DNA from 4 places in the Ensifer sp. GW823-FHT05D09 genome. Region 2 is predicted to be linked to each of the others. Evidence: riboswitches for the same ligand, from Rfam matches in the RefSeq annotation. Region 2 holds a riboswitch; each other region holds the start of a gene.

Region 1 (2,195 bases), on a different contig from region 2:
CGGGAATTGCCGAACGCCTTTGCCTACCGGACGCGAGACGTCGGCAAGCCCGGCATCTGCGGCTGCCAGATCCCGAAGACGGTGGCAACAACGCCCAAGGCAGGCGGCGGCAATTCCAGCGATAGTCAGTCCTCGATCATCGTCATCGAAGGCAATAAGGGGGCAGATGCCCCTTCTGCCAAGGTGACGGTTCCCGCTGAAGAGCGCCCCTACGATCCCGCCAAGAGCAAGGTGCGGGTCATCGGGCCGACGTTCCTGCCCCAGGAGGAAACGTCGATCGACCTTCGCCACCCCAAGGGTCCGGCTTACCAACCGGTTCAGAGCAACTGATCGCGGCGTCAGCCTTCCGGCAGGCTCCCCAACCTTCCTCGAATACCAGTTCCTCCAGCGGCAGGCGCTGGCGCCAGCCTTTTACCGCCAGTTCCGGCTCACGGTAGAGGTGGTCGACGAAGCCCAGGCAAAGCCAGGCGACGATCACGACATGATCGGGTATGCCGAGGATCGCCTTGATCTCGTTCTCATGAAAGATGCTGACCCAGCCGACGCCGACGCCTTCAGCGCGCGCGGCAAGCCAGAGATTCTGGACGGCGCAGACGGTGGAATAGACATCCATGTCAGGATTGTGGGTGCGCCCGAGAACGACCGAGCCGCCGCGTGTGCGATCGCATGTCACGCAGATACTGAGCGGTGCCTTGCGGATACCCTCCAGTTTCAGCGAGCGGTATTTCGCGCGCTGATCACCATCGAACATCAGCGCAGCTTCGTCGTTGGCGCGGGAAAACGCCTGCCAGACCCGCTCGCGGGTTTCCGCCTGGCGCACGACGACGAAATTCCATGGCTGCATGAACCCCACCGATGGCGCCCGGTGCGCTGCATTGAGCAGGCGCATCACCAGATCGTCAGGCAAGGGGTCGGGCAGGAACTGATCCCGCACGTCCCGGCGTGTTTCGATGGCGCGGTAGACGGCTTCGCGCTCGTCAAATGAAAAGGCTTCTGCGGCCGCAAGGCCGCCATTCGCGTCAGTCAGCATCGTTCGATCCCCAACAATGCACAACCTTCCGCCGTCCGCGCGGGTTTCGGTCTATCTTGCCAGGCCGGTCTTCTGACTTCGGATCCCCCGGCCGCTCCGCCTTCCCAGATCCGATGAAGATCCAGTGGCAAGACTTTGAGAAAACTCAAGATCCCTGGGGCAGCCGTCCCCGTCACAGCGTTGGGCACGTTCCGGAGTGACACCGGATTCCCGATTCTCCCGCGTCGCGGGCACCTGACGACGCCATAAGTGCACAGCCCATAGGGAATGACAAGCAACTCGGTGGGTGCCCGCCGGCACCGTGCGAGCCTTTCGGCAGCGGTCGACATCGGAGACCTTTCGACCGCTGCCCTTGCGGCTCACTATCAAAGCGGGGCGACGGGATGTGGCGAGCCGTCATAGCCACCCCAGACCGACTGGTCGAAGCAGATGACCGACCCCGTCATCAGGCCGGATTCGTTCGAGGACAGATAGGCGCAGGCGCGCGCGACTTCCTTGGGATCGACAAGCCGGCCGAAAGGCTGGCTGGCGGCCGCCTTTTCCAGCCAGTCGGCTGCAGCACCGTGAAACTCTCGCTGGATGCGATCTTCCCCCTCTGAGGCCATCCATCCGATATTGAGACCGTTGACACGAATACGGTTGCGCAACAGCGCGTAAGCCGTGTTCTTGGTCAGCGTCTCCAGCGCGCCCTTGGACGAGCAATAGGCAGCGATGAACGGCTGCCCGGCCATGGCCGACATGGAACCGATGTTGACGATCGTGCCCTGAGTGCCCTCCCTTCGCATAACCTTGACAGCCTCCTGGATCAGGAAGAACGGCGCCCGCACATTGATGGCGAACATCCGGTCGAAGAGTTCGGGGCTTGTATCGAGAATGGTGCCGCGATCGGTGATTGCTGCCGCGTTGACCAGCGCATCGACCCGCCCGAAGGTGGCGTCGCAGGCGTTGACAACCTTTCGGGCATCTTCGACCTTTTCGAGATCCGCTTCGACATAAAGCACCTGCGCGCCGCTCGCCTTGCGGATCTCCTCAGCCTTCGCCTCTCCCTTGGCAGTGTTGCGCCCGCAGATGACGATGCCTTCGGCCCCGCGTTCCGCAAACAGGCTGGCGATCGTTGCCCCCAACCCTTGCGTCCCACCGGTGACGATGGCGACCTTGCCGTCAA
Region 2 (2,195 bases):
CTATTATCGAACCGAAGGCGGCAGCTTCTGCGACAGTTGCGTGCTGCTGGCGCCGCAGGAGCGTCGGGAACGATTGCAGGCGCATCTGCTTGCATCGCAGACGGGCTGATCATCTCAAACGACAGAGCCCCTGATATCGGCGATATCAGGGGCTCGTTTGTCACGGTGGCCGGGCGGCTTACGCCTTGGCGAAACGGTCGTTGATGAAGCCCGAGACGACGCCGAGCACGATCCAGAAGGCGAGCGTGGTGGCGAGCGCCGCCACGGCGAACTCGGCGCCCAGTACGGCCGGAACATTACTGGAAATATCCGACGGCTGCGGCGCGCCATAGACGTGGGGTGCTGCGATCAGCACGAGGCCGATGATCTTGGCAACGATCTCTTCGCGCAGGACCAGCAGATAAAGGCCGACGGCGGAAAGCGCCACCGTTGCCAGCCACCAGACCTGGCGGTCGCCGAGCTCGGCGGCCGGGAAGCCCGGTAGTTCCGGCGGCAGGCCGATGGCCGGCAGCATGTGTACGGCAAGCCAGCCGCAGGCGCCCCAGAGCGCGCCGTTCCTGAGCGTGATCGGATAGCCGATGACGAGGCTGACGCCGGCCAGCAGCAGCGCAAAGCCGGAGCCGGTCACCAGATTGGCGATCAGCGTGCCGGAGAAGCGGCTCATGCCGAACATGATGCCACCTTCCTCGTGTTCGCCCTCGTGGGCGTAGGCGGGCGTGATCGGCGACAGCGCGTCGAGCAGGGCGCCAATCGGCGAAACCGCCTTCAGCGACGAATGCTGCTCGTGGTTTGCGGCGGCCGGATCGGCCGTTCCCGGCTGGGCGGCGGGCTGTTCACCGGCTGCCGGTGCCGCGCCTTCGAATTCTTCCGCGTGCAGGATCAGCGGTACGACGCGCAGTTCCTGGGCGCCGGTCATGAAGACACCGGCAATCAATCCAGCCACGATCGCGGCCAGAAGCGTTCTGACAATCATTTTCGATATCCCTCGATATCGGCGCGCCATGCGCCTTGCAGGCAGCGCCGTGTCCCATTGGCAATCCTGCGAACGGCTCCGGCCGGCAGATCTTTGGTCTGCATCAGACGCAAGCAAACGCGTCCGGCTGTTTGCCGGAAGCGTTTTTGTCCGCAGCTATGTCGACGCGGAACGCATGTCGCGTCCCTCCGCATCGCTTAGTGGCAGGGGAAGCCGTAGGAGTGGCGGGTGTCGTGCGCGGTGTCGTGCAGCACGGCCGAATTCGCCAGGCCCGCGCCGAAGACGAGGAAGCCGCCGATGAGAAGCGCGATGATACCCGCGGTCAGACGATCGCTGAGGGAGAGCGGAATGCTCGAAACTGTAGACGTAGCCATGACAACCTCCGTGATGGCATCGGGAAATTTCCCGGTTTGGGCCCTATGCCCGCATCGACTGGCAGGTTTCCTGGCTCAGGACGTCGGGTGAGATCACCCTGGATTTGCCTCGCCTTCCCAGAGCCAAGGTCCGCCCTCTCGCGGTCTCGTCTCCAGTGGCTTCTTCCGGATCGCTCCGGAACGGCGCATTCACGTCGCTCTACAGTCGCGGGGTCGGCCGTGATTTGAATGCCCAGCATGGGTCCATCCGTCACGTTCCCGTTTACTCCCGAAACGCGTTCGCGTTGCGGGAACCAATCGATCTGATGATGATTAGGATCGCACCCCGGAGATGTCAATTAAACTTGCGCCGCCGCCCGGCCCATCCGCGACAAAATCCCGAAGGATCATGCGTTTATAGGCCTCGACGATCTGGTCGCCCTCGGCCCGGTCCACCGAGACCGCAAGCCGCATGGTGCAATCGCCGAGATGCATGATCAAAAAGGCGGCGCTATCGATCGCCTCGCGCGGCGTGCCGGGCGCAAACCGCGCCCAGACGTCGGCGAGAAGCTGGCCACCGGCACGGCTTTGCTGGAGGTCGATTTCGCGCAGCGCCTTGTCGGCCTGCATCGCCGACCAGATATCGCGCATGACGGGCTCGGCCAGGAACATATCGTAATAGATGTCGAACAATACGGCGAAGGCTTCACGCAGCTCGGCGAGCGACGTCACCTTGGCAAGCTCGGCCGCGATACACTCGTTGCACACCGCATTGTAGCGCTCGGCCAGCGTGCGCACGATCGCCGCCTTGTCGGGAAAGTACTGGTAGAGCGATCCGATCGAAATTCCAGCCTTTTCAGCGACTTCGC
Region 3 (2,195 bases), on a different contig from region 2:
GGCCGCGATCGATTTTGCAAAGACCTGTTCGGGATGGGCAAGGCCGGGCTCGAAGGCGCGGGCAAGCAGGCTGAGCTCGTCCAGTTTCTGCAGAGCGAAGGCAAGCCAGGTGACGAGCTCCGGGTCGAGCGCCCGTTCGAGATCGAGATCAACAGGCACATGCAGCAGCGAGCACGACGGCGCAAGCTCGATGTGGTCGCGGCCATGCGCCTCGACCAGCGGCTGCAGCCGGCGGAAGAGACCGGCAAGATCCGTCCGCCACACATTGCGGCCATCGACGACCCCGAGCGACAGAACCAGCTGTGCTGGCGCCGACTCGATGAGGGCGTCCAGCTGTTGCGGCGCCCGCACGAGATCGAGATGCAGCCCGGTGACCGGCAGTGAAAGCGCTATCGGCAGGTTGTCACCGATCGCGCCGAAATAGGTCGCAAGCATGATTTTTAACTGCGGTACTTCCGAAGCGAACGTCCGGTAAGTCAGTGCCAGCGCCTGGCGTTCCCGCTCGTTGAGATCGAGCACAAGGCAGGGTTCGTCGATCTGCACCCATTCGACACCGGCGTTCGCAAGCTCTCTGAGAAGTTTCACATAGACGGGCACCAGCCGCTCGATCAGCTCGATCGGCTCGAACCCGCCGGCAGGCGCCTTGCCGAGCTTCAGGAAGGTCACGGGGCCGAGCACGACGGGACGGGTGACATGCCCAAGCGCGCTCGCTTCAAGGAAGGCCTCCAGCGGTGCGTTGCGCGTCAGCTCGAAGCGCTGGTCCTCAGCGAATTCCGGGACCATGTAGTGATAGTTGGTGTCGAACCACTTGGTCATCTCCAGCGCCTGGTTGCCGCCGTCCGGGCCGCCATGGGTGCAGCCGGAAGCGCAGGTCGCGGTCGTCGAACCACGTGCCATGGCGAAGTACGTGTCGAGATCGACCGGGCCGCCTTTCCAGCCATAGGCCGGCGGCACCGCGCCAACGAGCACGGATGTGTCGAGAACCTGATCGTACAGTGAGAAGTCGTTCGATGGAATGATCTGGATCCCCCGCGTTTTTTGCGCGGCCCAGTTTTCCGCCCGAAGGCTCGCGGCAACGGCGAGCAGATCCTGTCTGTCGATCTTGCCGGCCCAATAGCGCTCCAGCGCGAACTTCAGTTCACGGTGTCTGCCGATACGTGGGAAGCCGAGATTGGCTGTCTTGATGGTCATTTCCTTACCCCGAGGTTGTGGGCAAGGCTTTGAATGCGACGCATCCACGACCGAGGCAGGCTCGTTCGTCAAGGCGGCACATCGGACACCCCGCCCGTGGACGTTATCGATCGCGGCAGGTCTCCTGGCTTGCGGGTCAACACGAACCGTCCCGTCTTCCCGAGGCGTCTCCCTCAGTGACATCATTGGACGGCCGCTCGCCGCTTACAGTTGCGGGGGCAGCTCCGGCATGGGCGCCTTGCGGCGCCGCACCGTATTCCCTCTTAGCTCCGGCCCGTCGCAAGACGGGCCGCAGAACCACGATTGTTTGACAATGCCCTGCAAAGACGGGCAGGTCAATCGCATAAAGAAATGTTTATGTCTTTATTTTCAAGTTTCGATGGGCTGGGGAATTTTGCGGCAACGGCGCGCGGCACCGCATCACGACAGGCTGCTGCAGGGGAACCACGCCGTCATCGGCTACAAGCGGCGACGGAGCGTTGCCGGGATCGGGCTCTTTTACGGGCTGCCATGGAATGGCAATGTCGCCTGCACGCGCGCGAATGCTGTCATTGTCGCGCGTCAGGCCGATGTCTCGGAGCTGGAATTCGCTGAATGTATCGACTGTCGTCGTGATGTCGGCGGCTCTCCTGGCAAAACTCCAGACATGGCGGATGATCGATCGCAGTGCGCTCGGCATTGCTAACCCCTTCATTTCTGCGGTGGTGTGTTCGCGAGAAAATTGAGGATTTTCACGGTTTCGCGCAAAGCGGTTTCTCGCATGCTGCCATAAAGAATGCTTATCTCAACGCATGAGCAAGATTCCCCCCATGAGCGCGGTGCGCGCCTTCGAGGCTGCCGCCCGGCACCTGAGTTTCACCCGCGCGGCGCAGGAGCTGGGTATGACCCAGGCTGCAGTCAGCTATCAGATCCGGCTGCTGGAGGACCGCACCGGCACGGCTCTTTTTGTCCGCCTGCCCAGGGAAGTGCGGTTGACGGCCGCCGGCAGACAGCTCGCGCCGAAG
Region 4 (2,195 bases), on a different contig from region 2:
AGCGTTTTCCTCGACGATCTGGCGATCCTGATCGTTGGTCTCGGTCCACACGTGCGTCAGTTCTTCCAGATTGTAGTCGACGCCCTCGACCGCATCCTTGTTGACCAGCCACTTGGTCGTAACCTGCGTCAGCTCAGGCCCGAGCGGCAAAACGCGGAAGGTGATCGCATGGTCGGCCAGCACATGGTTCCAGGTCGACGGATAATGGAACAGAAGCAGCGTACCGATATGCTTCTGACTGACATCCGCCGACAATTGCCGCCGCACGGCGCGGGCGCCGGACATGGTGTAACTCTCGGCGTCGTCGATCAACGGCATGCGCGCCGAGCGGAACTGGCCGGTCTCGGACATGCGGAACTCGCTCGGAAGCCCGGACGCTTCGCATTTTTCCCAATGGGCGGCGATGACAGGATCATCTTTGGCGCCTTGCACGCCGGTCGCCGTCGGGGCTTCCGGATAGGTCCGGCAAAGCTCGGGATGGTTGGCTGCGCAATGGTAGCACTCGCGGTTGTTTTCCCAGACGAGCTTCCAGTTGCCCTTCTCGATGATGGTGCTTTCGAAGGCGACCTTGGTTTCGCCGAGGCGGTGCGGCGCGAGATAGGGCGCGACCATGTCGCGGAACGGAGCGAAGTCCATCGGCTGTTCGGACAGGTTGATGAAGATGTAGCCGCCGACCGTTTCGCAGTGGATCGGCTTCAGGCTGTGGGCGGCCTTGTCGAAATCCTCGCCCATCTGACGGGCAAAGAGCAACGTGCCGTCGAGCTCGTAGGTCCACTGATGGTAGGGACAGACGAGCTTGGCCGATGAGCCCTTGTGCTGCGAGCAGACGCGGGAACCGCGGTGACGGCAAGAATTGTGCAGCGCGCGGATCGTGCCCTGCCGGTCGCGGACGATGACGACGGGGTAGTCGCCGACCTGAACGGTGAAATAGTTGCCGGCGCGCGGGACCTCGCAGTCGTGGCCGATGAACAGCCAGTCCTTGTACCAGATGCTCTCGAGATCCTGCCTGTAGTAGTCGGGGTCGATGTAGAAGGCCCGGTCGAGGCTGTAGCCGTCGCGTCGACCCTTCAGCTTGCGGAGCATATCGCCCTTGATGTCCATGTCCTATCCTCGTTGGCCTTGTTTCGGAGAGGCAGGACTGGAACCCACGCAGGCGCAATGCCTGTGCGATGACGGCTCCGATCCGGCTGCCCGCCGCAACCCGTTACGGTCTATTCGTGTCAAGGCTGGTTTCCGGGCTCAGGAGCTATCCGCAAGGACCAGCCCGGCGCCTTCCCGGACGGAACCGTCCAGTGGCTTTTTGCCGAGGCTTTCGCTCCACCACCGTTGCGGGGGCAGCGCCGGGTTTTGACCGGCTTCCCAATTCTCCGTCTTCCCTAAGAGGCGGCACCTTGAGTAGGCATATCTAATCGCGGAAGCCGTCGTCGCAGCTGCCGATTAACGACATCCAATTCCAGAAAGACGACACAGTGCATCCCGTGTCTGAAACACCACAAGGCCGACTATTTGTCATTATAAACAATGAGATAGATCAAATATTGGGCAGTTGTCGTTTTTTCCGGCAAAGCCGGCGCGAAAGCGCGAAGCCTTCGCCATTTTGCGACATCCGTTGCGGCGTCGGCTCATCCATCCTGGCCGGCGCAATGAAATCTTCCATTAACCATAATGCATTAGCGTCGCCTGACGGAGAAACCGGCCGAACCGGCAAACAGCGCATTGAAGTCCATGGCAAAGCTCAAATACTACGACGCCGCAGCCGAGAAGCTGCCCACGATCGCTCCGAAGACAGCGGTCCATACCGAGTTCCTGCGCACCGGCCGCATCGAAAGGCGGCAATGGTCGCAGCGCGAACGGCGCTATCTCAGCTATGACGAGGTTGCCCAGCGCACCGGCCACAAGCTGACGACCGCCGGCGAAACGACGCACAAGCGGATGAACGGCTTCCACACCTCGATCCAGTTTCCCAAGATGATCTTCCACCGCACGCTCGCCGGCCGGCCGCATCTGGGTTATTGCCATGTGACGGCCGCGAGAACACATCTCGCCCAATCCAAGGACGTGACCTGGTCCTTCTACTTCGCCAACTTCTTCTGCGATCTCGGCGACGAAAAGCACTTCTTCGAGCGTATCCAGGCCGGCTATTCCAGGATGTACTTCGCCGTCGCGATCGAACCCGACGCGCAGGAAGGTCAGAT

What was found. A riboswitch is a leader RNA that binds a small molecule or an ion and turns the genes downstream of it on or off. The one in region 2 is predicted to bind cobalamin.
Region 1: linked by a shared signal. The riboswitch ahead of bluB (5,6-dimethylbenzimidazole synthase) and the one ahead of AC1Q80_RS12385 (CbtB domain-containing protein) in region 2 are both predicted to bind cobalamin.
Region 3: linked by a shared signal. The riboswitch ahead of metE (5-methyltetrahydropteroyltriglutamate--homocysteine S-methyltransferase) and the one ahead of AC1Q80_RS12385 (CbtB domain-containing protein) in region 2 are both predicted to bind cobalamin.
Region 4: linked by a shared signal. The riboswitch ahead of AC1Q80_RS04235 (aromatic ring-hydroxylating oxygenase subunit alpha) and the one ahead of AC1Q80_RS12385 (CbtB domain-containing protein) in region 2 are both predicted to bind cobalamin.

Annotation. Positions count from the first base shown of each region.
Region 1 is NZ_JBXAIA010000002.1:580,825-583,019, forward strand. Features, by position in the region: gene AC1Q80_RS08540 (DUF2865 domain-containing protein) at 1-330, shown strand, start outside; gene bluB (5,6-dimethylbenzimidazole synthase) at 239-1,030, opposite strand; cobalamin riboswitch at 1,076-1,283, opposite strand; gene AC1Q80_RS08550 (SDR family oxidoreductase) at 1,396-2,195, opposite strand, start outside.
Region 2 is NZ_JBXAIA010000003.1:430,351-432,545, reverse strand. Features, by position in the region: gene AC1Q80_RS12395 ((2Fe-2S)-binding protein) at 1-109, shown strand, start outside; gene AC1Q80_RS12390 (CbtA family protein) at 179-973, opposite strand; gene AC1Q80_RS12385 (CbtB domain-containing protein) at 1,171-1,347, opposite strand; cobalamin riboswitch at 1,391-1,660, opposite strand; gene AC1Q80_RS12380 (TetR/AcrR family transcriptional regulator) at 1,660-2,195, opposite strand, start outside.
Region 3 is NZ_JBXAIA010000005.1:298,783-300,977, forward strand. Features, by position in the region: gene metE (5-methyltetrahydropteroyltriglutamate--homocysteine S-methyltransferase) at 1-1,191, opposite strand, end outside; cobalamin riboswitch at 1,289-1,508, opposite strand; gene AC1Q80_RS17310 (hypothetical protein) at 1,505-1,876, shown strand; gene AC1Q80_RS17315 (LysR substrate-binding domain-containing protein) at 1,983-2,195, shown strand, end outside.
Region 4 is NZ_JBXAIA010000001.1:865,686-867,880, reverse strand. Features, by position in the region: gene AC1Q80_RS04235 (aromatic ring-hydroxylating oxygenase subunit alpha) at 1-1,101, opposite strand, end outside; cobalamin riboswitch at 1,208-1,409, opposite strand; gene AC1Q80_RS04230 (DUF6656 family protein) at 1,726-2,195, shown strand, end outside.